3 regions of the Lysinibacillus sp. FSL P4-0201 genome follow, and region 3 is predicted to be linked to each of the others. Evidence: riboswitches for the same ligand, from Rfam matches in the RefSeq annotation. Region 3 holds a riboswitch; each other region holds the start of a gene.
What was found. Region 3 has a riboswitch for cobalamin ahead of MKY76_RS11055 (ABC transporter substrate-binding protein). Riboswitches for the same ligand answer to the same signal wherever they lie in the genome.
Positions count from the first base shown of each region.

Region 1: linked by a shared signal. The riboswitch ahead of metE (5-methyltetrahydropteroyltriglutamate--homocysteine S-methyltransferase) and the one ahead of MKY76_RS11055 (ABC transporter substrate-binding protein) in region 3 are both predicted to bind cobalamin.
Region 2: linked by a shared signal. The riboswitch ahead of MKY76_RS11875 (glutaredoxin) and the one ahead of MKY76_RS11055 (ABC transporter substrate-binding protein) in region 3 are both predicted to bind cobalamin.

Region 1 covers NZ_CP151995.1:2,365,544-2,376,828, forward strand. Annotated here, with positions in the region: gene MKY76_RS11790 (ATP-binding protein) at 1-383, shown strand, start outside; gene MKY76_RS11795 (response regulator) at 380-1,486, shown strand; gene MKY76_RS11800 (GNAT family N-acetyltransferase) at 1,558-2,061, shown strand; gene MKY76_RS11805 (DinB family protein) at 2,110-2,577, shown strand; gene MKY76_RS11810 (hypothetical protein) at 2,605-2,886, opposite strand; gene MKY76_RS11815 (DUF3888 domain-containing protein) at 2,935-3,345, opposite strand; gene MKY76_RS11820 (hypothetical protein) at 3,436-3,855, shown strand; gene MKY76_RS11825 (Lsa family ABC-F type ribosomal protection protein) at 3,887-5,368, opposite strand; cobalamin riboswitch at 5,933-6,113, shown strand; gene metE (5-methyltetrahydropteroyltriglutamate--homocysteine S-methyltransferase) at 6,287-8,584, shown strand; cobalamin riboswitch at 8,734-8,927, shown strand; gene nikA (nickel ABC transporter substrate-binding protein) at 9,076-10,692, shown strand; gene nikB (nickel ABC transporter permease) at 10,764-11,285, shown strand, end outside.
Region 2 covers NZ_CP151995.1:2,378,979-2,390,263, forward strand. Annotated here, with positions in the region: gene MKY76_RS11855 (dipeptide/oligopeptide/nickel ABC transporter ATP-binding protein) at 1-694, shown strand, start outside; gene MKY76_RS11860 (DUF2089 domain-containing protein) at 883-1,248, shown strand; gene MKY76_RS11865 (hypothetical protein) at 1,261-1,647, shown strand; gene MKY76_RS11870 (hypothetical protein) at 1,657-1,938, shown strand; cobalamin riboswitch at 2,309-2,487, shown strand; gene MKY76_RS11875 (glutaredoxin) at 2,605-2,829, shown strand; gene nrdI (class Ib ribonucleoside-diphosphate reductase assembly flavoprotein NrdI) at 2,826-3,185, shown strand; gene nrdE (class 1b ribonucleoside-diphosphate reductase subunit alpha) at 3,182-5,275, shown strand; gene nrdF (class 1b ribonucleoside-diphosphate reductase subunit beta) at 5,263-6,231, shown strand; gene dut (dUTP diphosphatase) at 6,244-6,681, shown strand; gene MKY76_RS11900 (copper amine oxidase N-terminal domain-containing protein) at 6,827-7,675, shown strand; gene MKY76_RS11905 (PaaI family thioesterase) at 7,758-8,249, opposite strand; gene MKY76_RS11910 (hypothetical protein) at 8,546-9,142, shown strand; gene MKY76_RS11915 (hypothetical protein) at 9,252-9,638, opposite strand; gene MKY76_RS11920 (DinB family protein) at 9,833-10,327, shown strand; gene MKY76_RS11925 (GNAT family N-acetyltransferase) at 10,375-10,929, shown strand; gene MKY76_RS11930 (glycosyltransferase) at 10,944-11,285, shown strand, end outside.
Region 3 covers NZ_CP151995.1:2,207,182-2,216,525, forward strand. Annotated here, with positions in the region: gene MKY76_RS11045 (hypothetical protein) at 1-286, shown strand, start outside; gene MKY76_RS11050 (translation factor GTPase family protein) at 432-2,369, opposite strand; cobalamin riboswitch at 2,552-2,739, shown strand; gene MKY76_RS11055 (ABC transporter substrate-binding protein) at 2,902-3,894, shown strand; gene MKY76_RS11060 (precorrin-3B methylase) at 3,947-4,624, shown strand; gene MKY76_RS11065 (S9 family peptidase) at 4,695-6,683, shown strand; gene MKY76_RS11070 (class I SAM-dependent rRNA methyltransferase) at 6,862-8,058, opposite strand; gene MKY76_RS11075 (alpha/beta hydrolase) at 8,121-9,038, opposite strand; gene MKY76_RS11080 (dihydrofolate reductase) at 9,199-9,344, shown strand, end outside.

The sequences.
Region 1 (11,285 bases), 160 kb from region 3:
TTGAAAAAATGCGCTTTGGAGATCGTTTACGTATTAAATATGATATTGACGAATCGATACAATTAGGAATCCCTGCATTGTCCATTCAACCTTTAATTGAAAACGCAGTGTTCCATGGTATCTCTAAGAAAGTAGAGGGAGGGACCATAGAATTAAGCCTACAGAGAGAGGGACAATTTGTAAGAATTAATATCTATGATAATGGTGTAGGAATTTCAGAAGAAAAATTGCACCAATTGCTAAATGAAGAAAGTACAAGAATTGGCTTTATGAATCCATTAAAGAAATTTAAATTAATAAAAAATGCTAGTTTACGAATTTACAGCGAAGAAGGAAAGGGAACAACAATTGTCATTTTATTACCAGAGGGTGGTGTCACATGAATATAATGATCGTTGATGATGAAAAATTGGCCATTGATGTTTTATCTATTATGGTTAAACAACTTGCCCAATTTCAGATTAACATTAAGGGAACATTTACAAATCCAACTGAGGTCCTCCAGTTTCTTGAAAAAGAAATAATTGATGTAGTGTTTTTAGATATTGAAATGATTGACACACACGGTATGCAACTTGCAAAGCAGCTCCTACACAAGCAACCATCCTTACAAATCATTTTTGTTACAGCTCATACACAATTTGCCGTGGAGGCTTTTGAAGTTGAGGCAACAGATTATTTATTAAAGCCAGTACAGGAAAAACGACTGATTAATGCGTTAACAAAAGCACAGAAAAAAATGGTCGTGACGGTGGCGCCGAGGGATGAGAAGAAAAACTCATTATATGCGCATACATTAGGCAGCTTTTATCTACTGGATGTTCAACATAATGTGATTAAGTGGCGAACAAGAAAAGTACGTGAACTATTTTTATATTTACTATTTCACCAAAAACGGCCTATGTTAAATGCAGTTCTTTTAGAGGAATTGTGGCCAGATTTGAACTTTGAAAAGGCAGCTAGTAATTTACATACAACTATTTATCATTTAAGAAAGATATTAAAGGACAATGGTATTCAAGATCCCATACTCTTGGTCAATAATCACTATAAATTAAATGCGGAAATTCAAACTGATTATGATGAGCTGAATCAACTATTGGAGCAGGATCAACATGATGAGAAATCCATTCAGCAGTTATTGAATTGCTATGAGGGTGATTTTTTAATAGATGAGGAGTATTTATGGGTTAATCAAATCAGGCTCCGCTTAAAGCAATCTGTATTACATGTGCTTGAACAGTATATTGCACGTACAGACGTTGCCCACACTTTATTAAAGTATAATTGCCTACAAAAGCTTTTAGAGCTAGACGAATACAATGAACAGTATATGTTTCAATTGTTAGAATTCTTAATTCAACAAAATAGGAAACAAGAATGTATAAAATTCTTTGAATCTATAGAGGCAAAATTAGCTGAAATTGATCTCGCTGTGCCAGAAAAATTTTATAGAAAATACAACGAGTTCTTACTCAACGTTTAGAAACGATTTCGGAAAAGTAATTTCTGTTTTAATAGTAGGTAATAATTTTATAAAAAGGAGATGCTTTCGGCATGCAAAAGATTGAAATAATTGAGCTTCACCATATTGAGCAAGATTTGGAGAGGCTTACTGAATTATTGATTATGGTCGTAGATGAAGGAGCATCCGTAGGTTTTTTACCTCCACTCACACAAGAACAAGCGATAAAATATTGGCAATCTGTCTTAGCGTCAGATGTCTTACTGTTCATTGCGAAAATAAATAATGAAATTGCAGGTAGTATTCAATTGCATTTAACTAGCAAACCAAATGGCATTCATCGTGCTGAAATTTGCAAGTTAATGACACATCCCAACTTTAGACGCAACGGTATTGGACGAGCGCTGATGCAACAAGCAGAGGAACGAGCAAAACAAGAAAACCGCTCCTTGCTAGTTTTAGATACGAGAGAAGGGGATCCTTCCAATAAATTATATAAATCATTAGATTATCAAGAAGTGGGGAAAATTCCTCAATATACTATTTCACCAGATGGAGAATTAGAAGCAACCGTAATTTACTATAAATTAATTTAATCCATGGTATTGAATATAACTGAAAACGTGTAGAAAGGGAGCTAGTATATGAACGAAGCACAATTATTTATGCAAATGAAAATGTGGCGTAATTGGACTGTTGAATTTCTACGTACGATCCCTGAGAATATTGCTGATCAGATACCCGCAGGACATCATAACAATATTCGTTGGAATGCTGGTCATCTATTAGTTGGTTGGGATCATACCATTTTTCCAGCTGTTACACAAGAAAGGCATTTGCCTCTATCCTATCATGTAATGTTTCCTAGTGGCAGTAAACCAGATAACTGGACTGAGCAACCGCCAACAATGGATCAAATTATTATACTCCTAGAGGAACAACCAATTCTGATTGAACAAGCTTGTGCAGGACATCTACATGAACCGCTTAAAGAACCTTTTTTAGGTATGAAAACATTAGGTGATATGGTTGTCTTTCATATGAACCATGAAAATTTTCACATGGGAATTATAAAAAGTATGATGCAAACGCTCTTAAAGAATGAAGCCTAACTGATGGAATCAGTTGGCTTCATTTTTCTATATATACCACGGTAACAGATCCTCCATTTTCTTACCTGGCTTACTTGTTTTATCTGTTACGATCCATGTGCCGTCTTTCTTTTGCAGCTGATAGCTTACATTTGTACCATCCGCTCTTTTAAAGAGCATATAACCTATATTACCCTTGATAAAAGTGACAGGGTCTATGACATTTTTGTAGGGAATCTTTCGCTCAGGAAATAAAATATGGGTCACTATTTCCTCTGCAATCATAGCAAGGGATTTCATATCATTATTAATTTCAGCTTGATATTGCAATTGATCGTATCGGTAGGAAGTATAAGATGCTAAGTCCAGCTTAAAACTCTACTGTATATCTAACAGTGTTGCCCTATAGAATGCGTTTATTGCCTTTTCTACATCATCTGCCTCATGTATATAGCGAAGTGTGATGACACCAGTTGGACTGACTTCAAACGTAATGATTTCCTTACTGTAGGGTGGGGAATGCGCATGCTCAAAGGTCGTAACTTCCACGCTAACTTTAAAGCTAAACTGACTTTCTTTGACAATTTTTAAAATTTTCACATCATACAAGCCATACTGCTTAGGATAGCCATAGTAATGATCAATTTCCTTTTCAATAAATGGATTAAGGATTGTAATGAATGTGTCCCTGATTAGTTGCTCATCAGCTTGTTCACTTTGCGCATAAATCTTACATGGCAGAATGAACATAGTGAAGATAAACATTAAAACATAAGCAAATTTTTTCATGGAATAGTGACCTTTCTGCAGGATGATACTTTATAGAGTGCACCAATCACAGCAAATTATCGAGCATTTTTAAAGAAAGGGAGTTGAACAATGGAAAAAATAATAATGCCCTTTTTATGTATGCTTTTGTTATTTCCAACAGCTACTTCGGGATCAGAACCTGAAGGATTAAAATGTCCAAATCCAGATGTATTGATGAAAACAACGGAGAAAGACAAAGACGAGCTTAGTCAAGCATTAGCTGACATCATTCCAAAAGTATATGGCTCAAGCCCTGATTATCAGGAGTGGCAAATTGAGGTGATAAAGCCCATGCCCATATTAACTGGCATGGAGGAGAATTACTATAAAATGGCGGTGAACTTCTGTGGAGAAAATGTGGCTAATCACTCCTGGTTTGTTCGATTAAGGTTTCCAAGATTACTGCCAGCGCAAAGTGCATCACTAGGTGAGCTATATATCGTAAAAGAGACAAATTCTAAATGGATCCATTGGTTTCAATATCATTAAAAAGGAAGAATCCATAAATGGATTCTTCTCTTTATGACATCGCTATCGTTTTCATGGCAACAGTTTGTTGAAATGCCTGATCATGCTCAACAATCACCATTGTGAGATGAGAGCTTTTTATGAGCTCTTCAATCTGCATGCGTGAATAGATATCAATAAAATTGAGTGGTTCATCCCAAATATATAAATGAGCCTTCTCACACAAGCTTTTAGCAATCAGCAGCTTTTTCTTTTGCCCACCAGAATAATGAGAGATATCCTTCTCAAATTGAATACGCTCAAAATCCATCTTGCGCAGGATTGATTTAAATAACGTCTCATCAATACCATGCTCTTCAATAAATTCCGATAGCAATCCCTTTAAATGGGATGTATCCTGCTGAACATAGGAAATGACTAGACCTGAAGCTAACTTTATCGAGCCTGTATGTTGGATGGGCTTACCTAGAATAAGTTTTAACATACTACTTTTTCCGCTTCCATTTTTGCCATCTAAAACAACTCGATCCCCTTGTGCCACTTTGAAGCTAATAGGCTTATTCACGATATGGTCATCGTACCGAATCGATACATCCGTGACAACAACCATTTCTTTTGATGGATATGCCAATGGCTCTACTTTCAATGACTCGGTTTTTTCAACATTTTTTAGCAGTTTTGATTTTTCCTCAATAGCTCTTTGTTGTCTGGATTCCAGGTTCTTCGCTCGTTTCATCATCTTGGCTGCTTTATGTCCAACAAAGCCTTTGTCCAGTTTGGAACCTGAATTGGTTGTGCCGTTTTTGGAGGCTTCCACTTGATTAGACCAACCTGACGAACGCTTTGAGGATTGTTTTAATCGGTCGATATCTTTTTGCAGTCGTTGATTGGTTACTTCTTCGTGTTCCTGCTGACGATCAAAATTTAACTTCCAAGAAGAATAATTTCCACTTTGAACGTCAATATTGGCTCTATTAATCGATAGGATATGGTCAACACAGCCATCTAAAAAGCTTCTGTCATGTGAAATTAAAATAAATCCTTTTTTCCTGCGAAGATAATCGGAAACCGTCTTTCTTGCATCCGTGTCTAGGTGATTGGTTGGTTCATCAATTAATAAAAATTGACCCTCTGTCAAAAACAACGCAGCAAGCAGCACCTTTGTTTGTTCGCCATTGGATAATGTTTTAAAAGGACGATACATGACCTCCGCATCTACATGTAGGTAAGCTATTTCACGTAGACATTCCCAATCTTCTGCCTGAGGACAAATTTCCTCAAATATTTCATGGGTATATTTATTTGGATCAGAAACTGGATAGGGGAAATAAGTGAAGTCTACAGAAGAGATGATTTTTCCGCTATACTCATAATTTCCTAATAACAACTGAAAGAATGTTGTTTTACCTCGTCCGTTTCTACCGATAAATCCAAGTTTCCAATCCGTATCGATTTGAAAGTTGACATTCTCAAAAATATTGTCAAAGCTGCTTGGATAAGAAAAAGTTAGGTTTTGTACTTGTATCATGGACATGATAATTCCTCCTTTGTATTGCAACAGTTTACTTTTCATACAAAGTCGGTCTATCCATCTATGGTTCATTTCTCCGTATAAGCAGATGGATATTAACGACTTATACGGAGTGTTACATGCGTTACAATAGTTTCTGAATCGCTCATATTTTTCCTCTCCTTTATGGGTAAATGAAAGGTACAAAATCAACTATGAAAGCAAGAAAAAATCCCTCCAATTGTGCATTGGAAGGATTAGTCTTTCTCTGAATTAATGCGATTTGCCATTTGTGTCATGACAAATAAAATGCAAACTGATAGTTAAAAATGGATAGACTAACCCTATATTTTGTGTTTGAAATCATTCAATTCAAATAAAAATATAGTTTAGTTCTTCATTGTCCATTCATCAGTCCTCTCATAATTGTCTTTTTATAGTAACAAATTTTTTTACAGAATACAATGTAACCTTATTTTCATTTAGTACTATACAATAATTCCTATAATATTTATAGAAATAATTTATATAATAGTTGAAAAATAATTTCTACTATTCTGAAATATGTGCTATAGTAGGAGCATAATTGAATATTGTGTAAGACTTGGTGCCAAATGAAAGTTTGGCTTAAAAGGGAAGTCGGTGCAAATCCGACGCTGTCCCGCAACTGTAATTCGGAGCAAATCACAAATGCCACTGGGGAAACTGGGAAGGCTGTGAGGCGTGTTGATGGAAAGCCAGGAGACCTGCCAATTTCTAGTACACACCAAATACCTACGTGGAAATAGGTGGTGAAAAGTGACCAAATAGGCACTGTGCGATAACGTTTATGCGAAAGTAGATACTTTTTCGTATTGTTTTAGCATTATTAATTTTAACATGCAGCCATTTTCCTAATAGGAGAATGGCTTTTTATTTTTTCTAAAAAAGGAGCTTAAAAACATGAACTATACAAGTACATTGATCGGTTATCCCTATATAGGAGAGGAACGCGAATGGAAAAAAGCACTAGAAGCATTTTGGCGCAATGAACTTTCTGAGGAGGACTTTGAGGAAAAATTAAAGAAAATCCGTTTATCAAGAATAAACAAGCAGCTGCAACTTGGAATCGATATGGTGACAGTTGGCGACTTTACGTTTTACGATAGAATGTTAGATACAGCTTTGATGTTTGGTTTAGTTCCAAAGCGCTTTAACTGGCAAGGTGGTAAAGTCGATTTTCATACCTACTTCAGTGTAGCAAGAGGAGACAAAACAGCCGTAGCTAGTGAAATGACAAAATGGTTTAATACAAATTATCACTACATTGTTCCAGAGTATGAGGGACAAGCCTTACAACTAACAGAAAATAAAGTGTTAGCCGACTTTTTAGAGGCGAAGGAAACTTTCGGTATCATTGCGAAGCCGACACTAATTGGTCCCTATACATTTTATAAGTTAACGAAAGGCTACAACAAATTAACACAGGTTGAGTACTTATTAGCTTTATTACCACTCTATACGCAGGTATTAAAAGAATTAGTGGATGCAGGTGCCACTTGGATTCAGCTAGAAGAGCCATCCCTCGTCTTAACACTTGATCCAGCAGAGATAAAGCTGGTGAAAGAAATGTATGACCAGTTAGCCACTGCCGTTCCTGAGGCTAAAATAATGCTACAGACTTATTTCGAAGCTTTAAGTGCCTATGAAGCATTAAGTACATTGCCTGTTCAAGGATTCGGTTTGGACTTTGTTCATGGCTATAAAGGAAATATGGCGTCACTTCGTCAATTTGGTTTCCCGCAGGATAAAGTATTAGGAATAGGGGTTGTGAATGGCCGTGATATTTGGCGTTCAAACCTGGCGGAGGTCAATGCGACAATTCAAGCCATTGAACAGCTAAGTCATGCTGCTGAACTATGGATTCAACCATCAAGTAACCTACAGCACGTTCCAATCACAACCTCTCTTGAAAATGAACTTGACCCTGTTTTAAAGCAGTCTCTGGCCTTCGCAGATGAGAAAATCGTAGAAATCACGGGGCTGACTAAATATAGACGAGATAAAGATGGTTCCTTACAACATAATTTTTCAGAAAGTATGAAGGCGATTGAGGCTCTAAAAAATCATCCAATCCGCCAAAATAAGTTAATTCATCAAGCCGTTCAAACTGTGACAAAGCAAGATTTTGAACGACACAGTAATTTTACGAAGCGACAAACGATCCAACAACAAGCCTTAGGATTACCGCTGTTTCCAACAACTACAATCGGTAGCTTCCCGCAATCAGATGAAGTGAAAAGAAATCGTAATGCGTGGCGAAAGAAACAATTATCGAATGAAGCCTATGAAACATTTTTAGAAGACGAAACAAAGCGCTGGATCTCCATACAAGAGGAATTAGATATCGATGTACTTGTTCATGGTGAATTTGAGCGTACAGATATGGTCGAATATTTCGGTGAAAAGCTGACTGGCTTTGCCTTTACAGAGAAAGCGTGGGTTGTTTCATATGGATCACGCTGTGTGAAGCCTCCGATCATTTATGGAGATGTTGCATGGGCTTCACCAATTACCGTAAAAGAATCCGCCTATGCCCAAAGCCTAACGAAGCGATTTGTAAAAGGCATGCTGACAGGGCCAGTAACAATATTAAATTGGTCCTTTGTGCGAGATGATTTGTCCCGTAAAGATGTCGCTTATCAAATTTCATTAGCACTCCGTAAAGAGGTGGAAGCACTAGAAAACGCAGGTATATCAATTATTCAAGTGGACGAGCCAGCGTTAAGAGAAGGTTTACCGCTTAGAAAGGAGGAATGGGGGGCTTACTTAGAGTGGGCTGTCAATTCCTTTAAGCTTGCGACATCTAGTGTCAAAGATGAAACACAAATCCATACACATATGTGTTACTGCGAGTTTAATGATTTCATCGAACCAATTAGCGCACTAGATGCAGATGTGATTTCCATAGAAACATCACGAAGTCATGGGGAACTTATTACCTCACTACAAGTGCAGCCCTATAAAAAAGGAATTGGCTTAGGCGTCTATGATATTCATAGCCCTCGTGTACCAAGCGAGGATGAAATGCTCGCTATTATGAAAGATAGTCTACAGGTGCTGGACCGTTATCAATTCTGGGTGAATCCAGATTGTGGCTTAAAAACGAGAAAAGAAGATGAAACCGTTGCAGCTTTAGCGAATATGGTTGCTGCTACTAAAACGTTGCGTCAAGCTGTACAGCAATCTACATCAAGCTAACGAAATGATTTTTAATCTACCACATCTACTCTCCAATAACGAAGACTAGGGTAAATCCCTAGTCTTTTTATCTTACGTCGATATATATATATTATCTTCAGAAAGTAAAATTGACGTGAACATGCGAGCATGTTATGTTTATTACTAATTTCATAGCAATCATTACAAGTTTGAGTGAAATCGTCTTTCATTCAATTAAAAGGAAAATGGGTGAAAATCCCATGCTGTCCCGCAGCTGTAAATGAGGAGTTTTGTTTCAAATACCACTGAGTGAGTACTTGGGAAGGTGAAACAAAATGATGATTCATGAGCCAGAATGCCTGCTTGTAAGAAGATTCATTGATGATCTACGAAAGATAGGGAGATGGATGGAGACTTGCTCATCGTGGGTTTTTCTGTCCTTATTCTTTTTTAGAATAAGGTTTTTTTATGCCTTCTCTTCTTCAACAAGTAGATGTATTTGTACTACGAATAGAGATAGGAGACAGAAAATGAGATTGACAAAGTATTTACTTCCTTTCCTGCTTGTCCTGACGTTCAGTTTACTTGCTGGCTGTACAGGCACGGATGAAGAAAAGGAAAAGACCTCAGCAAACCAAACAGATGAAAAAATAATAACGATTGGCTGGCCATTAGATGTCGGTCCATTGAATCCTCATACATATTTACCGAATCAAATGACTGCCCAAGCAATGGTTTATGAATCCTTGGTGGAATACAATGATGATGGTACTGTTACGCCTAAGCTCGCCGAAAGCTGGGACATCTCTGAGGATAAAACTTCGTATACTTTCCATCTAAGAAAAGACGTGAAATATTCAGACGGCACTGCATTTAATGCAGATAATGTCATTCGTAACTTTGACGCCGTTTTAGCGAATCGAGACATGCATTCTTGGATGGGCATGGTTAACCACATGAAAGAGGTTGTAAAAGTAGATGATTTTACAATTCGTCTGCAATTGGATGAGCCTTATTATCCAGTCTTAAACGAACTTGCCTTCGTCAGACCTTTCCGTTTTTTAGGGGATAACGGATTCCCAAAGGATGATATGACGCAAGATTCTATCAAAGCACCGATTGGAACAGGCCCTTGGGTATTAACTGAATACAAAAAGGACGAATATGCATTATTTAGTCGCAATGAAAACTATTGGGGAGAAAAACCACTAGTTGAACAAATAAAAGTAAAAATTATTCCTGACTCAGAATCTATTTCATTAGCATTTGAAAACGAAGAATTAGATTTAATTTATGGGCGTGGCATTATTAGTTTAGATAACTATACGTATTTAAAAGACAGTGGCAAATACAAAACTGCTACCTCTGAGCCTTTATCTACGAAAGCACTGCTATTCAATACACAATCTGGTCCATTATCTGAGCTAAAGGTACGTCAAGCCATTCAATATGCTATTAATAAGGAACAAATGGTCGACAGTATTACACATGGTACGGAAAAAGTAGCGAACACATTGTTCTGGGATGCGATTCCTTATGCCAATATAGATTTAGCACCTATTGTATACAATCCAGAAAAAGCCCAACAATTGCTAGATGAGGCAGGGTGGTTATTACCTAAGGGTGAAAAAATTCGTTCAAAAAACGGACAGCTGTTGTCTTTAGATTTGATTTACATTGCATCCGATGCAATTCAAAAACCAATGGCAGAATTAATGCAAGGTGAACTCGCAAAAATTGGCGTTCAGTTGAATTTAGAAGGGGCAGATGTAATGGTCGGTCTTCAAAAATTGATGGATGACCAGGTGGATATTAATTTCTGGCGTACCAATGGACCACCTACAGATCCACATAGCTTTGCAAATGAATCAGCTACACCAAATGCTAGTGGTGTGTACGAGGCGAAATTAGGCCTAGCAAACGCCAAAGAAATCGATACGAAAATTCACCAATTATTAGTAGGAACAGATGAACAGGAACGCGTGCAGCTTTACACGAATATTTTAACGATGTTTCATGACCAGGCACTCTTTTACCCTATTTCTTACGAAACAAATAATGTGATTTATCAACCATCTCTAAAGGATTTTGCACCACGTGCATCTGAATATGATATACCTTATGCACAAATGGCTAAAGAAAAATAAAAGTGGAGGAGAGAGTGTGTCTAGCAGAGACAGCTCTCTCTTTATCATAGGATTGAGTAGGAAGTGACAGCATGTATGAATCAACATGGATCTTTTGTTTAAAAAGAATTTTAACATTGCCCTTTGTCTTATTAGGCGTTTCCATCCTAACCTTTGTATTTATTCGTTTTGTTCCTGTAGAGCCTGCTGAAGTCATACTACGTTTGGCAAGGGTTGCGCCAACAGAGGAAGCCATTCAGGCATTACGTGAGGAACTGGGAACGGACAAGTCGTTTTTTCTTCAATATTTGCTATGGGGAAAGGGCATAATCCAGCTAGATTTTGGAACATCTTTTGTTAGTAAATTACCTGTGGCACATGAACTATTCGTGAAATTACCCGCAACCATTGAATTAGCTATTGCTGCGTTTATCCTCATTTTAGGGCTAAGTATTCCATTCGGAGTAATAAGCGCATTGTATAAGCACACCATCATCGATAAAATCATACGATTCTTTAGCATATTGAGTGTGTCGATTCCAGCCTTTTGGTTAGGTTTCCTATTACTCTATTTATTTAGCTTAAAATTAGGACTCTTTCCGACAAACGGGAAG
Region 2 (11,285 bases), 170 kb from region 3:
AGGAGAATGTCTTGGCATCGTCGGTCAAAGTGGTTCTGGAAAAAGCACATTAGGGCGCATTATTTTAGGGATTGAACGACCAACAAACGGAGAGCTGATCTTTCAAGGTGTCAATTTATACGAAGCACCCAGCAAAGAGAAAAAAATGATACGAAGAAATTTACAGGCTGTTTTTCAAAATAGTTATCATTCATTTAATCCAAAACAGACGATTTTCGAAATACTCGAAGAACCGTTTTTGAATTTCGAGCATTTTAGCAAAGCAGAGCGACAACAGAAAGTAAGGGAATTACTAGACTGTGTAGAGTTAGAGTGGGCAATGGCTCAAAACTATCCCTCACAGCTAAGTGGGGGACAGCAGCAACGAGTCAACATTGCTAGAGCTCTTGCATTAAAGCCGAAACTGATTGTTTTAGATGAGGCCATTAGTAGTCTTGATATGATTTTGCAAAAGACGATTATAGAGCTACTGCAAAGACTTCAAAAAGAGCTACAGCTTGCTTATCTATTCATTTCACATGATTTACAGGCCACACGTTTTATGTCAGATCGCATCCTTGTGATGCAGCATGGTCAGCTAGTGGAGGAGATAGGCAAGGGTGGGACATATCAGCACCCCGCTTCACAAGCGTTATACAATGCAATTTTGCCATCACACCCGCGGGAAAGAAAAAAGAAGGATAGACCCAATTAAACAGAAACGCCATTTTGAGAAATTAAAAATGGCGTTTTTAATTTTTAAAGCAATATAGAAACAAAAATAAATAAAATTAATCAAGATATTAATTTTATTTATTTTTTAATTAAAATTATTAATTTTATTATTTACATCTTTAATTTCTTTATTATATAATCAGCTTAACTTAAAGGAAGGAGTTCACTATGGCTTATCAAGTAATCACAAATTGTCCTGTCTGCAGTAAAACATTAAAAATTACGAAGTTACAGTGTTCTCATTGTCACACGACCATTGAAAATGAGTTTGAATTGTCGAAGCTAGCATCCTTATCACAGGATCAGCTTCATTTTGTGGAAGTATTTTTAACCTGCCGAGGAAATATTAAAGAGGTTGAAAAGGAACTGGGGGTTTCGTATCCAACAGTTCGAGGCAAGCTAAATGATATTATTTCATCCCTTGGCTATGCTCAAAAGAAGAAAAATGAAGTAGATGAGAAAAAAATTGTAAGCATGCTTGAAAATGGCGAAATCACAACAGATGAAGCCATAAAGCTCTTAAAAGATGAATAGGGAGGAACGACCATGAAAGAGGAAATTACAAAAGTGTTAACGATGATTCAAGAGGGCAAAATTGATGCGGATAAAGGATCAGAGCTGATTCAAGTGCTACAACAGAAAGAAGAATCAGAGAATAAATTTGTGGAAAAAACAAAGTATTTAGATAAAACGTTAAAGGTCCGTGTTGTATCCACCGAAAATGATAATGTCACGGTAAATTTACCAATTAAACTTGTCAAAGCCGTATTGATGGCAGGACACAGCATCGCTGCAAGTATTCCGCAATCTGAAAAATACGTAAAAGATATCGACATCAATCTTCTTCTTGAAGCGATTGAAAATGAACTAGATGGACAAATTGTAGATATAAAATCAGCAAACGGAGATTCCGTTGCAGTCTTCATTGAGTAGAGGCGACGAATGATGCATGTAAAAGTGAAAGCAAAAGACGTTCGCTTTACCGTCCCTGTTCCCTATACTGTGCTAACCATTGTCCTCTCCATTTTAACTTCTAAATGGATTCAGCAACAAGCCAATAAGTGGACAAAGGCATACTTCGATAAAAAGAAAATAGACTTTACCTTTCCCCTCATCGACAAAGAAATGTTAAAGCCGATTATCAAGGAACTACAAAATTATAAAGGACTTGTGCTAGTCGATGTCAAAGCTCAGGACGGGACTGAGGTTAAGGTTAGACTATAATCCCAATGATAGAATGGTAAGAGCATGTTATGATAAAAGCATGCTCTTTATTAATGTAATGAGCATCATTTGAAATGGGTAAGAGATGATCATTATTTCAGGACTTACGATAGAGACAACTATTTTTCAATGGTACATAAAATAGAAGATTTCTTTAAACTACAAATCAGAATTCTAAATCCATTTTAGTAGAAAATCACGTACATCGTTAAAATAGATTTTTAATTCGGGTATAAGTGATTAGTGGTAATCTATTTGGAACTACATAATTTAAAATACTGAATAATCAAAAAATAAAGAAGTTTAGAATCTTGATTTACTTTTCATTTGAAGGATGGTACACTTAAAACTATTGAACAACAACTATATATTGTGTTCGTTTTACAAAGGTACTACTACATGTAGTTTAAAAGGGAAGTTCGGTACAATTCCGACGCTGTCCCCGCAACTGTGAAGCTGACGATGATTGCAACCACTGTGCATTTGCATGGGAAGGGAATCAGAGAATGAAGCAAAGCCAGGAGACCTGCCTTTATAAAACAAATTTATCATTTCTTCGGGGATTAAGAGATGGGAACGTCAGTATTTTTGGTATGTTAACGTTTCCATTTAGCCTATCTCTCTAGAGGAGATAGGCTTTTTTATTTTATGAAAAGAGGGATTTCTATGAAACTTTATACGAAAACAATTTGTCCAAAATGCCTATGGGTAAAATCTGAACTACAACGTGTAGGACTTGAAGCTGAAATTGTTAACATCGATCACGATGAACAAGCAAAGCAAACGATTATTGACGCAGGTTTTTTAAGTGTGCCTGTTTTAGAGATGAATGAAACTTTCATAGGAGATGTTCAGGAAATTGTTTCTCAAATTGAGTTGATTGCCCTATGATTGTTTACGCGAGTCGTACAGGTAATGTCCGAAATGTTGTATCCAAATTAAAGGCAGAATGTATCGAGCTCTCGGAAGAATTGCGATTGAACAAGCCATATCTCTTAATTACCTACACAGATGGTTTAGGTGACATTCCAGCAAAGGTACAACGTTTCTTAGAAAAAAACAGGGATTTTTGTAAAGGAGTAGTTGCCAGTGGGAATAGTAACTTCGGTCATCATGTATTTGGCGCTGCTGGTGAGAAAATCGCTGCTACCTATCATGTACCCTTAGTAAGGAAATTAGATTTACAAGGTAATCAAACGGATTACGAAGCAATACAAACGTTTTATGAAACGAGGGTAATGAGATGAAAACCTATTTAAAGCTTAATAATGACGTACTGAATCGTTATAGTACAACTGGATTACTGGAGTTAGAAAAGGACCGCGAAGCTACGCGCCGCTACTTTTTAGAGTATGTTAACGTACGTTTGCGTTATTTTATAGATATTGAAGAAAAAATCCGCTATTTAGTTGATGAGGGCTACTATGAGAAAGCATTTATCGACATGTACGAAATGGAATTTATTAAGAAGCTGTACAAGAAAGCCTATGATTATAATTTCCGCTTTCCATCCTTTATGAGCGCAAGCAAATTTTACGATAGCTATGCTATGAAAAGTCGTGATGGGGAAGAAATCTTAGAAAAGTATGAGGATCGTATTGTCATTATTGCTTTGTATTTAGCTCAAGGCAACACGGCTCTAGCAGAACGCTCTGTCGAAGCAATGATGGAAGCCTATCAGCCTGCAACACCAACTGCTTTAAATAGTGGTAAGAAAGCACGTGGTGAATTAGTCAGCTGCTTTAAATTATCAATGGATGACTCCATGAATAGTATTGCTGAAAATATTGGCTATTGTTTAGAGCTATCACGCCTTGGTGGTGGAGTTGGGGTCAACTTAACAGATTTACGTCCATTAGGTGATCCAATTAAAGAGATATTAAATCGTGCAAGTGGTGTCATCCCAGTAGCGAAACTGTTAGAAAATTCTTTCAGTTATTCGAATCAGTTAGGGCAACGAAATGGCTCAGGTGTTGTCTATCTAAATATTTTCCATGCAGACATAGAAAATTTCATTTCATCAAAAAAACCAAATGCTGATGATAAAATTCGCCTCGCTACCCTTTCAACAGGGATTATTATACCTAGTATTTTCTTCGAACTGATGAAACGTGATAAGGATATTGTTTTGTTTAGTCCATACGATATTTTTAAAGAATATGGCAAACGTATGTCTGAAATTTCTATTTCAGACATGTACTACGAGCTACTTGATAACCCTAAAATTCGTAAAATTAAACGTTTAAATGCACGAAAGCTTTACACAGAGGTGAAAAAAGCACAATTTGAATCAGGCTATCCGTTTGAAATCTTTGATGATAATGTCAATAAGGTACATCCTTTAAAAAATATTGGACGTGTCAAAATGTCCAATTTATGTACAGAAATCTTACAAGTACAAGAGACAAGTATCATTACGGACCAGGATCAACCAAATGACTATGGATTAGATGTATCGTGTAACTTAGGTTCCATCGATATCCATGCAGCAAGTAAAGTCAAGGATTTCGGCGCATTAGTCGATACAGCCATGCACCTATTAACGAATGTATCGCAAATGACGCATATTAAGAATGTTCCGTCTGTTGCAAAAGCCAATCAATTAATGCATTCTGTAGGGCTTGGCTGTATGAACCTCCATGGGCATCTCGTGACAGAAGGCATCCTGTACGGCTCAAAAGATTCCATTGATTTCATGGATCACTTTATGGAAGCGATGAACTATTATTCTCTGAAATCTTCGATGGAAATGGCGAAAGAAAAAGCTGCAACCTTCTACCGATTTGAGGACAGTGATTATGCATCAGGTAGCTATTTTGACCAATATATCAATAAAACTGAAGAAGAACTATCGCCTGCTGTGTTGAAGGCGCTTGGCAATATTCCAATCATCACAAACAAGATGTGGGAAACGTTAAAGCAGGATGTAATGCAGTACGGTCTATTCCATTCCTATCGTTTGGCTATTGCACCAACTGGTAGTATTTCATATATTCGTAGCTGTACGGCTTCAATCGCACCATGTACAGAGCGCGTAGAGGTTCGTGATTACGCCGATAGTAGAACCATTTATCCAATGCCTCATTTAACAAATGACAATAGTCATTTATATGTGGAGGCGTATGATGTAAATCCGTATGATTTAATTGATTTATATGCAGCTTCTCAAAAGCACGTTGACCAAGGTATTTCCATGACGCTTTATGTAACGGACAATTGGACAACCGAACAATTGGCTAAAGTATACATTTATGCGTGGATAAAGGGCATTAAGTCTGTTTACTATGTTCGTCAACGATTACAAAGCTTAGAGGAGTGTGTAGCATGTCAAATATAATTTATGAGGCAGTCAATTGGAATAAGGCAACAAGTGAGCTTGCCCAAATATTTTGGGACCAGCAATGGAAGCAAATTTGGTTTCCAGAAGAAATTGCGGTCAGTAAAGATATTAAACAATGGAAAAGCTTTGAGCATCAGGACACATATAAAAAAGTATTTGCAGGATTAACCTTACTGGATACTGTACAAACAAATATCGGAATGAATCGTGTTGCTGCTTATACAGACGATTTACAGGAAAAGGCTGTCCTAACCGTTTTTGATGCATTCGAGGCGATACATGCCAAGTCCTATTCTTATATTTTCACAACGCTTTGTACAAACGAAGAAATCGACGAGCTATTTGAATGGGTCAAGAAAAATGAATTTCTACAGTATAAAGCCAATAAAATAGCAGACATTTATAATAGTATTGAAGAAGGCAATCCAGAGAGCTTATGGAAAGCGATGTTTTCATCCGTTATGCTTGAATCTTTCCTGTTTTATTCTGGCTTTTTCTATCCACTATACTTAGGAGGACAAGGCTTCCTACGAAACAGTGCCGAGATTATTTCACTCATCTTGCGCGATGAATCTATCCATGGGGTAGCAGTTGGATTTTTTGCTCAAAATTTATTCAAGCAATTTTCAAAGGAAAAGCAAGAAGAGCTACATTTATGGGGCTATGAGCTATTATTAGATTTATATCAAAATGAAATGAAGTATACAGATGATATTTATGCGGAAACAGGATTATCACCTGAAGTGCGAGCATATGTACGTTATAATGCTAATAAAGCTTTAATGAATGTCGGCTTTGAAGCCATGTTCCCAGAAGAGGAAGTCAATCCAATTGTGATGAATGGTATTCGTAATGAAGGCTCCACATATGATTTCTTTTCACAAAAGGGTGCTACCTATGCCAAGGCAAAAGTTGCGCCAATCACAGATGACACATTCAATTTTAATCGTTAAGGATGAAGAACAATGAATCTAGAAGTAAAAATTAAAAAAGTTCACGCTGATGCCATGCTACCGATACAAGCCAACCCTGGTGATGCAGGCATGGACCTCTATTCCATAGAAGCAGTAGAAATCCCAGCAGGCGTAGCCAAACTCATTAAGACAGGTATTCAGATTGAGTTACCTAAGGGAACGGAAGCCCAAATTCGACCAAGAAGTGGACTAGCATTAAAGCATAGTGTAACCGTACTGAATAGCCCAGGCACTATAGATGAAGGCTATAGAGGCGAAATCGGTGTTATTTTAATCAACCATGGTCAAGAACCATTTATCGTAGAAAAATCAATGCGCATTGCTCAAATGGTTATTCAATTTGTTCCTTCTATTCAATTAGTGGAAGTAGATGAATTATCTCAAACGGTCCGTGGAGAATCTGGATTTGGTGCAAGTGGTACGAAATAGCGTACCTATATATAAACCGCATAAAGTTTACTTAAAAATCCTGCGAAAATGCAGGATTTTTTTGTTACCGTTGCTAATAGCAGGAGGAAATAATAGGGTACATATGGAATGAAGTAATGATAGCGAATTAAAGGAGCTAATAATCATGAAAAAAATATGTTCAGGTATTTTCCTTATGTTGATTGTCATTCTTACATCTATCACAACTGCTGCAGCAGCTAGTAGTCAACTAAAAGTGGACGGTATGACAGTACAAACGGATGTGAAGCCCGAAATAAAAAACAATCGAACAATGGTACCTTTACGCGTGATTAGTGAAAATTTAGGGGCTAAGGTGCATTGGTCGGATGGGCAAGTGATACTGACCCAAAGTGAGATGAAAGTCAGTTTAAAGTTAAACAGTAGTAAAGCCACAGCAAATGGAAAAACGGTATTATTGGATGCAAAGCCATACTTAAAGAATGGACGCACCATTGTACCATTACGTTTTCTAGCAGAAATCTTTGGCTGTAAAGTTCATTATGATCATTTAACGATCTCTATCGATACAGAGCCATTGATGATTAAGGGTGTGGAAGTGAAAGCATTACTTCATGAATACCACATGACAATGGGGGGAGTAGTCGAGCAAATCAATGGCAATGCCTATATGCAAGAAATGCACCGTATATTTACTAAAAATATGGGCAAGAAGATAAAACAGCCTAACGACTACACATGGTCTGTCCATAGCACCGTAATTGGGGGCTATTATAAAATGGGCCAATATGATTTCCTGAACAAGGAAGGTAGTAGCATAGCACGTTATGATCTCTATTCGTTGGTGCAATCTTCAGATAAACCTTTGACTGGACAGCCAGACGTGTTGATTTATGACGCAGCTGTTGACCAATGGTATGAGTTTAACAAAACTGCCAGTGACTCTATTTATTCGTTAATGGAAACTGCTAAGAGAAATGGCTTTGTGACAGTTATTAGTAATACAGTTCCTTGATTATGAATCCATTAAAAACGCAATAGAAGAGCACATCTATAAATAAGATGTGCTCTTCTTATTTTAGTGAGGATAAAAAATGCTAATCATTTTTATTTAGAAAAGTACTAGGCATGACTACAAGAACTACTGTTCCACGAGCACAAAGCGTATCCTGCGCGTAAACTTCAGTTTCTACTTTCCATTTCTTCGGATGAATTTCTTCAACAGTGCCAATTGCCTTTAATGGAACATGTTGGGGTGTTGGCTTTAGGAAATCTACATTAAGGTTAGCCGTTACAAATCGAGGTGGCTCCGCTCCATCACCAATTTCATGTCCATTTTTACGATGCAAGGCAAGCGCTGCCGACCCTGTTCCATGGCAATCAATTAATGAAGCAATTAAACCACCATAGATAAATCCTGGAATACCCATATATTTTGATTCAGGTGTATAGATTGTAATCGTCTTATCACCATGCCACCCCGTGCGAAGATGATGACCATCATCATTCAAACGGCCACACCCATAACACCAAGCGATATCATCTGGATAAATATCTTGAATTGCTTTTTCTACTTTTAATTCTTCCATTCTTCTCTCCCCAATACTCTAGTATTATTTGTTTCTAATCGAACGTTAATCATTTAAGTATAATTAATCATTTCCATTCCATCAATAAAAATCTAAATATTCCATCTATTTAAACTATGTAAGAAAGCACTACCATAAAGTTGGACAAATTTAGTGACAGATGGGGAGGGCTGGTATCAGAAAGTAGGAAAAGCTGCATAGCTTGTAAAACGCTGGCATGGTGCAACAATAGAAAGATGGTATACTATGATCGTTGCATTGCTGTGCTGAAGAAGGAATTAAAGGAGTCAAAAGGTATGTCATTAAAAAATATAATCGATTGTATTTGCAAGGAAGCAACTAATAAAGACAGTAAAAAATTAGAAGAATTACTAGAGCAATTGTATGATTATGAAAGTGCTAAAATACTTGATATTTACCCTTATCAGATAAAAAGTAATGAAAAATATAGTCAAGTTGAAGTATTCTTCGATAAATTAGAGATGGTCGATTTCCAACAAAAAACGCAGGATTATCATTCGTACCAGAAAAGCCTAGAAAAATTTGAGAGATTTTTTGAATTGATGTGGTTAAAATCATCTGAATTTTATGCATTTTATTATTTACCAGATCCTTTATATAAGGATCAATTGTATTATAAAGTCTACGAGAATGAGTGGGGTAAAATTATACCTAAAGATCTTACAGAAGGCATTTTATTAAACATTGATGATTACACAATGTTAATTTCACTAATAAAATTAGCTGTTTCGGACCATCTCCATTTACATTTTATTTTACCTGAGGAGAATATTGTATTTAGTGGGAATGGCTTAGCCTTTTTAATTTACAGCCAACATAATCTTGAGTTATTAGAAAAGGTTGCTAATACGGAGGGGCTCTATATCCGTTGAAAAAGTGAGAGAACATTCCCAGCAACATGAAGCTAGATAATATAAAACATACCCTAAAAAATAGCAACAATCTATGTTTCTTACAGATCGTTGCTACTATTATTTAAAATCATTTATTTTGCTCTCGATAATTAATGGCCTCTTTAAATTCATCGGTGGCTAGGATATTGTAGAACATATTTCTACTGTTTACGTTTGCTATTGTCCCAGTGATTGTATTATCAATCCATAGATAGTATTCATCATCGTTTAGTTTGATCTTATACTGCGGAGCAATTTCGTTATCGACCTCACCGAATTCTCTAGCTTTTTTAAATGTTTTTTCTATAATTTTAATATCTTTCGCATCGGAGATTTGTTGTAAAGTATCGGGTTGCACTTCATCAAAATTAATTAATTCTTGAATTTCTATCACCTTCGATGCTTCTTTCTGATCGTTACAAGCAACTAACGCTAAGGAACAAATCATTAACAACAAAATTGTTTTTATTTTCACCTTGTCTTCACCCCTTTTTGTTCAATCTAGTATATTCCCTTATGAACATTTCTTCAAACTGCAAAACCCTCAAAGTATTTACATATTCTAACAGTCTAAAAAAAAGGTTTAACCATAGCATAAAAACTTATTTGAGAGCTTTCCCCTTGAATGGAATTTATAGTATGCTGATTAAAAGGGAGGAGAGGGATTTTATGGTTAAACAATTGATTGTTGGGGATACAACACAGGAATTGGCTTCTACTCGTCGCATGCTGGAACGCTTGCCCGACGAGCATATGACATGGAGGCCACATGAGAAATCAATGACACTAGGAGGTCTGGCCACGCACCTAATCAATCTGCTAAACTGGCAAATGGCTATTTTACAGTACTTAGACTTTGATCTTTCCACCGTTCCGTTACGACGAGAGGCATTAGAAAAGCGAGCTGACATTCTGGATGAGTTCGATACAAACGTAAGAAAACTGGAAATGATGCTTACTGAATGTGATGAGAAAACGCTCGGAGAGGAATGGGCACTACGTCATGGTGACCATATTATTCGCCAAGAGCCTCGAGCAATTGCGTTCCGCACCTTCGGATTAAGCCACATGGTCCATCATCGGGCGCAGCTTGGGGTATACTTGCGACTTCTCGATATTCCAGTACCAGGCATCTACGGCCCCTCTGCAGACGAAGAAGCCTAGTAAACTACTTCCATGAATCGCTATTTAGAAAGGTATGAGGTGTTCGATTGACTAAGATAATGACGAAAACAGAACGATTAATTATTCGATTAATGGAAGAGGGAGATTACTCTTCTTGGCTTACGCAATATGAAAATCGTTTACCTTCCCAGCATAAATACGATGAAGGTAAATTAGATATGAGCATCTGTACGAAAGAATGGTTTCGTGATTTAGTTACTAAGCATCATCAGATGGCTGAGGATGATAAGGTGTATGTATTTGGAGTATTTAGAAAAACAGATAATACGCATATTGGTTTTGTAGACTTTTCCACAATTATGAGGGAAGAATTTCAATGGGCTAGGTTCGGGTATACCATTCATAACCATTTTTGGAGAAAAGGTTATGGTAAAGAGGCTGTAAAGGCAGCGATTGATCTAGCATTTGAAAAATTAAATTATCATCGAATAGAAGCTCATATAAACCTCGACAATACGGCATCTATAAAATTAGCAGAAAATGTTGGGATGCTTTATGAATGCACGAGGAAAGGATTCATATACGAGGACAACAAGTGGACTGATCAGCTGGTTTATTTTATAAATGCAGAAGACATTTAAAAGGGAGGAGCTGTATGTACGACATGGAGAACTCTTTAGAAGTGCAAAAGAAAGAGGATATAAAAATTTCAATAGTCATACCAGCCCATAATGAAGAAAAATACATTGGAAAATGCTTAGAATCTATTTTAAAGGCTTCCAAATCCTTTGAAAATCAAGTAGAGATTATTGTTGTTTTAAATCGCTGTACAGATAGAACAGAGGAAATTGCAAAATCGTATAATTGTATCCTACTAAAAAATAGCGATAAGAACCTTTCGAAGATTAGGAACGCTGGCGTTGATATAGCAAGAGGGGAAATCATCGTCACAATTGATGCCGATACACAGATGAACGAACATGTGTTATCGAAGGCA
Region 3 (9,344 bases):
ATATTTATATGATTTAGCATCTCATCATGACAAACTCATTGCATTTGTGCAGCAGGAATATGCCCAATTTATTGAAGCGGTGCAAGCGTTAAATGATTATCATTTCAACTGGCATCCACGTGGCAACGGTCACAAGCTTTTACTGCAATTAATTGATCATCTACAACTATTAAAAAGTCAACCTGGTAAGGTACTAATTGATTTTACGAACAAGCATGACTATGTAATAGTTGAACCCGCATATTTGTTGGACAATCCAACAAAGAAAGCTGTCGGTGCACTATAAAAACAAGCCCTCCATTTTTTGGAGGGCTTGTAATATCTTGTGGCAGGGTAGAGATATATTGATGCCCAAGCAAGAAATACCCGCGCTAGAGCGATGGATACCCGTGGAAGCCGAGGAAATACCCGAAGCGAGCAGTCTCATCATCCTACAGGCAATGCATGGCTGCCTGTGCTTCTTGCCATGGAACCGAATATCCTTTGCCCTTTGCACAAAAGATACTAGAGGAACTATACTCAGGATCGGCATTTTTATCGTAGCCAATCTGTGCAATCACATCCTCTGTATTATGGCACACATCATAGCCATCAAATTGGAGTGTGAGTGCACCTTTCCCATTTGTATAGGCGGCAAAGGTTGTGCTGTAGCTCATTAAAGTGGCAACAGGTGCACGACCTGTTATGATAACATCCGTTTCGGATAAAATCGGGTCATCGAACGTGCCAGCTGCTTGCTGAATATCAGTCATCATACGACCGATAAAGTCGTTTGAAGCTTTCATTTTAAAGCGATAATAGGGTTCAAGTAGAACATTTTGTGCCTGCTCCAGCCCCTGACGCAGGGCACGGAAACTGGCTTCACGGAAATCTCCCCCCGATGTATGTTCATTGTGCCCGCGACCTGTTAGAAGTGTAAAATGAATATCTGTTACAGGGAAGCCTGTTAGTAGCCCATGATGGTCACGCTCAAACAGATGCTTTTCAACAAGGCGCTGATTGCCTACAGATAAATGATCGGCATGACAGGCATTGGTGAAGGTATTACCTGTTCCACGTGGATTTGGCTCCATTAATAAATGAACTTCTGCATAATGCTTGAGGGGCTCGAAATGACCATAGCCCGTTACGGTCGTCGCAATGGTTTCCATGTATAAAATTTGCGGCTCACCAAAGGAGACAGCTAATGAAAAACGCGTCATTAATACCTCTGTCAGGACCTCCAATTGAATGGCACCCATAATATGCACATGGATTTCCTGAAATTTTTCCTGCCAGACCACACGCAAGGACGGTTCTTCTGCTTCGAGTAAACGGAAAATCTGTAGCACTTCCTTGATATGCTGATCACCCTCATATTGAACCTTTGCCTGTAAGGTTGGGACAAGCTCATAGGGCTGTGATAGCATCGTTGTACCGATTCGATCCCCAATGTTTGCCTGGCTCAGTCCTTTGACAGCGAAAATTTCTCCTGCCTCTACCTGTTGAACGGTCTCAAAGCGACTGCCGTTATAAAGGCGAATTTCGGTCACTTTTTCTGTTACTTCGTCAAATGAAAATTCATCTCGTACATGCAACGAGCCCTTGGTTGCCTTCATAAAGGTTAAACGCTGGTGCCCATCATGACGAATCTTAAAAACCTCGCCCTCAAACGGGGCATCCTTGTCAAAATGGGAAGCCGTTAACAGCGGGAGCTGGTCAAGAAATTCCTGAATGCCCTCATCCTTTAAGGCCGAGCCAGCAAAGCAAGGGAAGGCACCTTCATTTTTAATCATTTCCTTTAATTGAGCAAGACACTGTTCATGCTCCAATGACTCATTTAGAAAGGCATCAAGCAATTTTTCGTCGCGCTCCGCCAGCCATTCCATAATATTATTTGATACATAGTCTGCTCGCAGTGGCTCATCGATGAATAATACATACTGAGAGCAATCTTTGCGAAGCTGGCTGATGACAGCCTCCATATTGGCACCCTCACGATCCATTTTATTGATAAAGAAGAAGGTAGGGACATGGTATTGACGTAAAAGTTGCCACACTGTTTCTGTATGGCCCTGTATCCCTTCGACAGCGCTAATGATAATAATGGCATAATCCATCACACGAATAGCACGCTCCATCTCAGGGGAGAAATCGACATGCCCTGGCGTATCAATCAATGTGTATGTATCATCGCCAATATTCATGCGCCCTTGCTCGGCAAATATCGTAATGCCTCGTCTGCGCTCTAGCTCATGATGATCAAGAAAGGTATCCTGATGATCAACACGCCCCCGTGCTTGAATACAATTTGTATGAAAAAGCACTTGCTCAGAGAAGGTCGTTTTTCCTGCATCCACGTGCGCAAGTACACCGATCGTTTTGTACATAAGAAATCCTCGTTTCTATAGAATGCTATCTTTTTATTGTAACAGAATACTAGCTTCTATATTTCTTGTAAAATAGTTCGTCTTTATGTCAAAATAGTGCTAATATAATGATGATTATACTTTTAGTGTCATACTACTGATTGCGCGATAAATTTTCTTCTGCTAGTCTATCAATAGTATTGACCATTATAGAACGTATTGGTGCAAATGGCATTTGTCATTTGCTTAAAAGGGAAATCGGTGCAATTCCGATGCTGTCCCGCAACTGTAAATGGGGAGTCTATACAGCATGCCACTGTAGTGAAACTATGGGAAGGCGTATAGATGATGAACCTAAGCCAGGATACCTGCCAGTATGTATTTTTTGACTAAGAACCACGAGGATGGGGATAGTGATGAAGGTAATGATACCGTTATTTCACTATGCTACTCTCTTGGCGACAAGAGGGTTTTTTTATGCCCTTCCAACTACCTTAGTAGTAAAGAAGTCTCTGATTTCTTTCTATATTTTAACAGCAAAGGAGAAAAGGACATGAAGAAATGGAAAAGTATATGGCTGATGATGATCATTGCCTTGGTCGCTGTTTTAGGGGCTTGTAACGCAAAGGACAAAACGGAATCAGTTGCACAAGGTGAAAAGGTTGAGCCATCTGAGGCGGCAGCAGAAGTAACCATTAAAAATAATGACACAACTCAAACATATACGGAAGCACCAACAAAAGCGATTAGCTTAAATCAACATGTGACAGAAATTATGTTAGCACTTGGTTTAGAGGATTCTATGGTAGGGACAGCTTACTTAGATGATAAAATCTATGAACCACTGCAAGAGGCATACGATAAGGTCCCTGTTCTTTCCGATCAATACCCAACGAAGGAGCAAGTCATCGATGCCGAGGCAGATTTCCTATATGCTGGCTGGAAAAGTGGCTTTGGCGAAAAGGGTGTAGGCACACAAGAAGAGCTTGAAGAATTAGGCATCCATACGTATTTACATACGGCTTCCAACATGACAAAGCCAACAATAGAGGATATTTTCACTGATATTCGCAATATCGCGAAGATTTTCCGTATTGAGGATCGTGGCGAAGCTTTAATTGAGCAAATGACGAAAGATGTAGAGGCAGTACAAGCTAAATTACCAAAAGATAGCGAAAAATTACGTGTTCTTGTGTTTGATAGCGGTGAAAAGGATGTATTTACAGCTGGTCAAAACTTTATGAATGAACTTGTGACAATCGCGGGTGGACAAAATATCTTTGGTGATGTGGAATCAGGCTGGACAACTGTGTCGAAGGAAGATGCAGTAGACCGCAACCCAGAGGTAGTTGTCGTGATTGATTACGGTGAAACAACGGCAGACCAAAAGATCCAATTCTTAAAAAATGATCCAGCCTTAAAGGAGATGGAAGCGGTCAAAAATGAGCGCTTTGTCATCCTGCCACTTTCAGCAGCGTCTGAAGGGGTTCGTGCGGCAGAGGCCATTGAAATTTTAGCAAAGGGCTTCTATCCTGAAAACTTTTAATCCATTCGAGCTAGCGTTTTTGCTAGCTCCTTTTTTATAAGGAGCGATAAAAATGAACGCATTTCAAAAAAATGTACCAGATCAAACATTTGAAACACTGAACCGTCATGGTGAGTTTACCCGTCTAGCCGTTAGCCCTGGCATTATTAATAAGCATTATACTCCTGCACAATTCCAAAAAATAGCCGAAATTGCTGGCGAAAAGGGGGCGATAAAATATTCTGCTTCCTATAGTATACTCGTATCCATACCAACGTGCGATGCCACGGAAGCGGTGCAAGCCTTACAGGAAGCAGGTCTTTATGTTGCTCCCTCTGGTTCAATCATAGCCATGAAGGCCTGCGATTTTTGTGATGGGGAGAAAATGGAGGCTGCTCCGATAACCGAACAGCTCTATCATGCCATAGAGGGGATGAAGGTACCTGCAAGAGTGCGTGTCAATATTAATGGCTGTGCATCAGCTTGCTACAATGCAGTCTATGATGATATTGGACTCGTTTACCAACAAGAAAGCTTTGATGTCTATTTAGGGGCAATACCAATGGGAGCAAAGGCACAGGCTGGCACGTTATTCGCTAAGAGGGTAGACGTCACACAAATTGAAGATTTTTTACTGCACCTGATAAACCTTTATAAGGAGCATGCTCGCCCAAATGAGCCCTTTTATAAATTTTATCGCAGAACAAAGTCAGCAGAATATTGGGAACTAGTAAAAAATTCAATTAAATAGAGGAATATTACTTAGGGTGTCGAAGTATTGTAGTAAGGCACAGAAAATTACAATACAAAGGAGCAAGAACATGACATCGAAACAAGGGATTCAACCAGAAGATCTTTATCACTTAAAATCAGTAGCAGATCCACAGCTTTCACCAGATGGGACAGAGGTAGTTTATGTAGAGACTCGTATGGACGAGAAGAAAAATGACTATATATCGAATTTGTTTTACATAAACTTGAAGAACAAAACACCACAGCAATGGACATTTGGTGAAGATAGAACGAGTTCCCCTGTTTGGTCACCAGATGGCAGTCAAATTGCATTTTTGTCAACGAGAACAGGTAAGTCGCAAATTTATGTTCTTTCGAAAGCAGGTGGAGAGGCAAAACAGGTGACACATTGTAAAAATGGAGCGACCTCCCCTGTCTGGTCACCATGTGGCAAGAAAATTGCTTTTTCAGTCGTGCTAGGGAAAGATGAAACCATCCTAGATAAAGCGGAGGATGAGAAGAAAAAGGATAAAGAACTAAAGCCACTAGAAATCGAGAAAATGAAACACAAATCGGATGCTGGTGGATTTATTGATATGGAGCAGTTTACCCATATTGCCATTGTCAATGTGGCATCAGGAGAGCTAGAACAAGTGACAGAAGGCAAAGAGTACTGCCATCTGGGTACTTGGTCGCCAGATGGCAAATACCTTATGTACTTAGCAGATAAAGCGGAGGATTTAGATTTCTCATTTAATGTGGATATCTATTTATTGGAGTTAGAATCTAAGCAGAGTCACAAGCTAACAGAAGGTTCGGGTGCTTATTACCAAACAGCTTGGTCTCCGAATAGTCGCTATCTTTCTTTTGTAGGTGGAGAACGTGAATTTGAAAATGCCACACAAGCAAAGCTTTGGATTTATGACATGGAGCAAAAACTACTAAACTGTGTAACAAGTGAATTTGATGCGCCTGTTGGTGATTATGTCATCGGTGATTTCCTGCAAGGTGTAGCATCACCACGTGTGCAATGGATGAATGATAATCATAGCTTCTACTTCCAAGTCACAGATCACGGCAATGCGGCGATTTATTACGGAAATGTAGATGGCGAAATTTACCCAGCTATCCATGATGATCAATATGTCTATGGCTTCTCACTTGATGCGCAAAATGATCAGGCTATTGCGGCTATTAGCACAACGACCAATCCAGGCGATCTGTTTTATGTGAACCTAAAAACAGGTGACAAAGAACAGTTGACGTCCATTAATGAAGATTTTTTAAAAACCAAAACATTAGCTGTTCCCGAGAGTATCGAATTTGAAGGTGCAGAAGGCTGGAAGGTCAATGGCTGGATTATGAGGCCAGTTGGCTATGAAGCAGGGAAGAAATATCCTCTCATTCTTGAAATCCATGGTGGTCCGCATGCAATGTATGGTAATACCTACTTTAATGAATTCCAAATCCTTGCTGCACAAGGCTTTGCAGTGCTTTATACTAATCCGCGTGGTAGTCATGGCTATGGCCAAAAATTTGTGGATGCAGTACGGGGCGATTATGGTGGTAATGATTATGCGGACTTAATGGCAGCGGTAGACTACGCTCTGGAGCACTATGATTTTATTGATCAAGATCGTCTAGGTGTAACTGGTGGAAGCTACGGTGGTTTTATGACCAACTGGATTGTGGGCCATACAAATCGCTTTAAAGCAGCTGTGACGCAGCGCTCCATTTCGAACTGGATTAGCTTTGCTGGTGTCAGTGATATCGGCTATTACTTTACAGACTGGCAAATTCAAGCAGGACTCGATGATATAGAGAAGCTATGGCATCATTCGCCACTGAAGTATGTAGACAAAGTGGAGACACCATTATTGATTTTACATGGTGAAAAAGACTATCGTTGTCCAATTGAGCAGGCAGAGCAATTGTTTATCGCCTTAAAATATCGTAAAAAACAAACAAAATTCGTGCGTTTCCCTGAGGCGAATCATGAACTTTCAAGAAGTGGAAAGCCTACATTACGAATTAATCGACTTGAATATATCCGTGATTGGTTTGTGAAATATCTATAATCGGGTGGCCTAAGAAGATGTTCTCTTCTTAGGCTACTTTTAATAGAAGGGCTCTGTTTGATTGTTTATAACGTTTCAATCTATTGGAATCTTTATTGTAGAGATACCGAACCTCCTTAGGTAGAATCAACTTTTCCTTACATAAAAAGAATCACACCTTGGTGTGATTCTCAATTGGTTAGTCGATTTTCTGGATGAACACGACCTTCAGATAATTAAATTCAGGGTATTCACGTGGTACACGGAAATCCTTCGGTAAACCGTATTCCTCGACAATTTTATAGCGTGTACGAGTCTCTTTAAATGCTTGGTCAATAAAGCCTTTGAACTTTTTCATGCCAAAGCTGGCATTATTTGTGGAAGCCACAATGATGCCGTTTTTAGCGGTAATGGCAATCGTGTCCTTTAGTAATTTAGGGTAGTCCTTTGCCGTTGAAAAGGTCATTTGCTTCGTACGTGCAAAGCTAGGTGGGTCTAATACGACAAGGTCAAACTGTAAAGCATGGCGTTGTGCATATTTAAAATAATGGAAGACATCCATGACTTTTATATCCTGTGCCTCATAATCAATATGATTGACACTAAATTGCTCAATCGTTTTGGCTAGACTGCGCTTTGCCACATCTACACTCGTTGTCTTGATGGCTCCTCCTAGAGCGGCAGCCACAGAAAATGCTCCTGTATAGGAAAACGTATTCAGCATGTCTGTGTTGTTGGCATAACGCTCTCGAATAGCCAATCGTACCTCACGTTGATCGAGGAAAATCCCTGTCATGGCGCCATCGTTTAAATGCACCGCATAGGTCATACCATTTTCCTTCACCATGATAGGAAATTCTCCTGGCGTGCCCATTACAAAATCATCTTGCTCGATATATTGTCCTTTGCTATCAAAGCGTTTTTTTTCATAAATCGCTTGGTAGTCTACTGTCTCAGCAAGCGCATCATACACGACTTCTTTAAATGAATAAATGCCCTCACTATACCAGCTTACCATGTAGTAGCTGTTAAAAAAATCAATCGTAAGACCGCCGATGCCATCTCCTTCACCATTAAACACACGAAAGGCTGTTGTGTTTTCATTGCTAAAAAATGCAGCACGATTGTCGATGGCTTTTTTGAATTTTTTTATAAAAAAAGCTTTATCAATTGTTTCATTCGTATCGGTCGTTAGCACCCAGCCAATCCCTTTGTTTTGGATGCCGTAGTAACCTGTTCCAATAAAACGGTTATGATGATCAATGAGCCTGAGGAGTGTTCCTTGCTCAGTAGGTAAACGTCGTGCATCAACCGCATCCTTTGAAATAAGTGGGAAGCCTTTTTTTAATTGATCAGAAAAGGGCTGTTGTATTTGTAGAGCTATTGTTTGTGTCATAGTGTCATCCTTTAAAAAACGTTTTGCTCTATTATCGCACTGTTTGCGCGGGATAGCCAAACTTATTTCAGGAATTGCGCAATTTTTGTAACGGTTTCAATCGTTGCTTCTTCAAAATAATTCATTTTACTGAAATAACTATGGATTAAACCTGGCATTGTAATATGTTCCACTACCACACCAGCAGCCTTTAACTTTTGTGCATAGCTTAGACCCTCATCAAAGAGAACATCTGCCTCTGCAGCTATAATGAATGTTTTCGGCATGTTACGGACTTCCTCTAGCTGAAGAGGGGACACAAGTGGATTTGTGAAGTTTGCTTCCTCTGTATAGTGATGAGAGAACCACTGCATGGCTTGTGTATCTAAGCCGTAATCTTCACCATATGCCAGATAAGATACTGTTGAAAAATCGACATTTGTGACAGGATAGATGAGTGTTTGAGCGTGTAACGATGGTCCCTCTAGTGCAGTAGCTAAGTATGCAACCACAGTAGCCAAATTTCCGCCAGCACTGTCCCCAGCAACTGATAATCGACTTGCATCGCCACCTAAGGCTTCCATATGATTGTGCACCCATACTAAGCTATCGTAGGCATCATGTAAGGGTGTTGGGAAAGGATATTCAGGTGCTAAGCGGTAATCCACTGATACCACAATCGCCTGTGCCTGGTCTGCTAATAACTGGCAGCCTGCATCGACAGATTCTAGATTGCCATAGACCCAGCCTCCACCATGATAATAAACAATAACAGGTAATGTTTTACCGAGAACAGGCGTATAAAGCCGAACTGTAATTTGTTCGCCATCTCGCACTGTAATTTTGTGATCCTCAATGGATGCTAGCTTCGGTTTGTGTGCAGATTGCCATTGTGTAACCGTACGCATGGCTCTCGCTTCCTGCGGTGAAACTTTGTAATAAGGTGTACCAGTACGCTGAGCTTCTAGATATTGAACAGCTTCTTTTCTTAAAGTTATCATCTTCATCATTCCTTTATTGAGAGGTTTGTTATTCCTATTATAAACTATTCATATAATTTTACTAGGATTTAGGTGTAACAAATGTTTATTTATTTAAAAATAGGTGAAATAAGCGCATTATGTTTATAATAAAAGGGACGAAAGTATTTGGAGGGACAGTATGATTTCTTTAATTGTGGCACATGATGACAATCACGTCATCGGATATAACAATGGGATGCCTTGGCATTTACCTGGGGATCTGCAGTATTTTAAACAAAAAACAATGGGCAAGCCTATGATTATGGGACGTAAAACATTTGAATC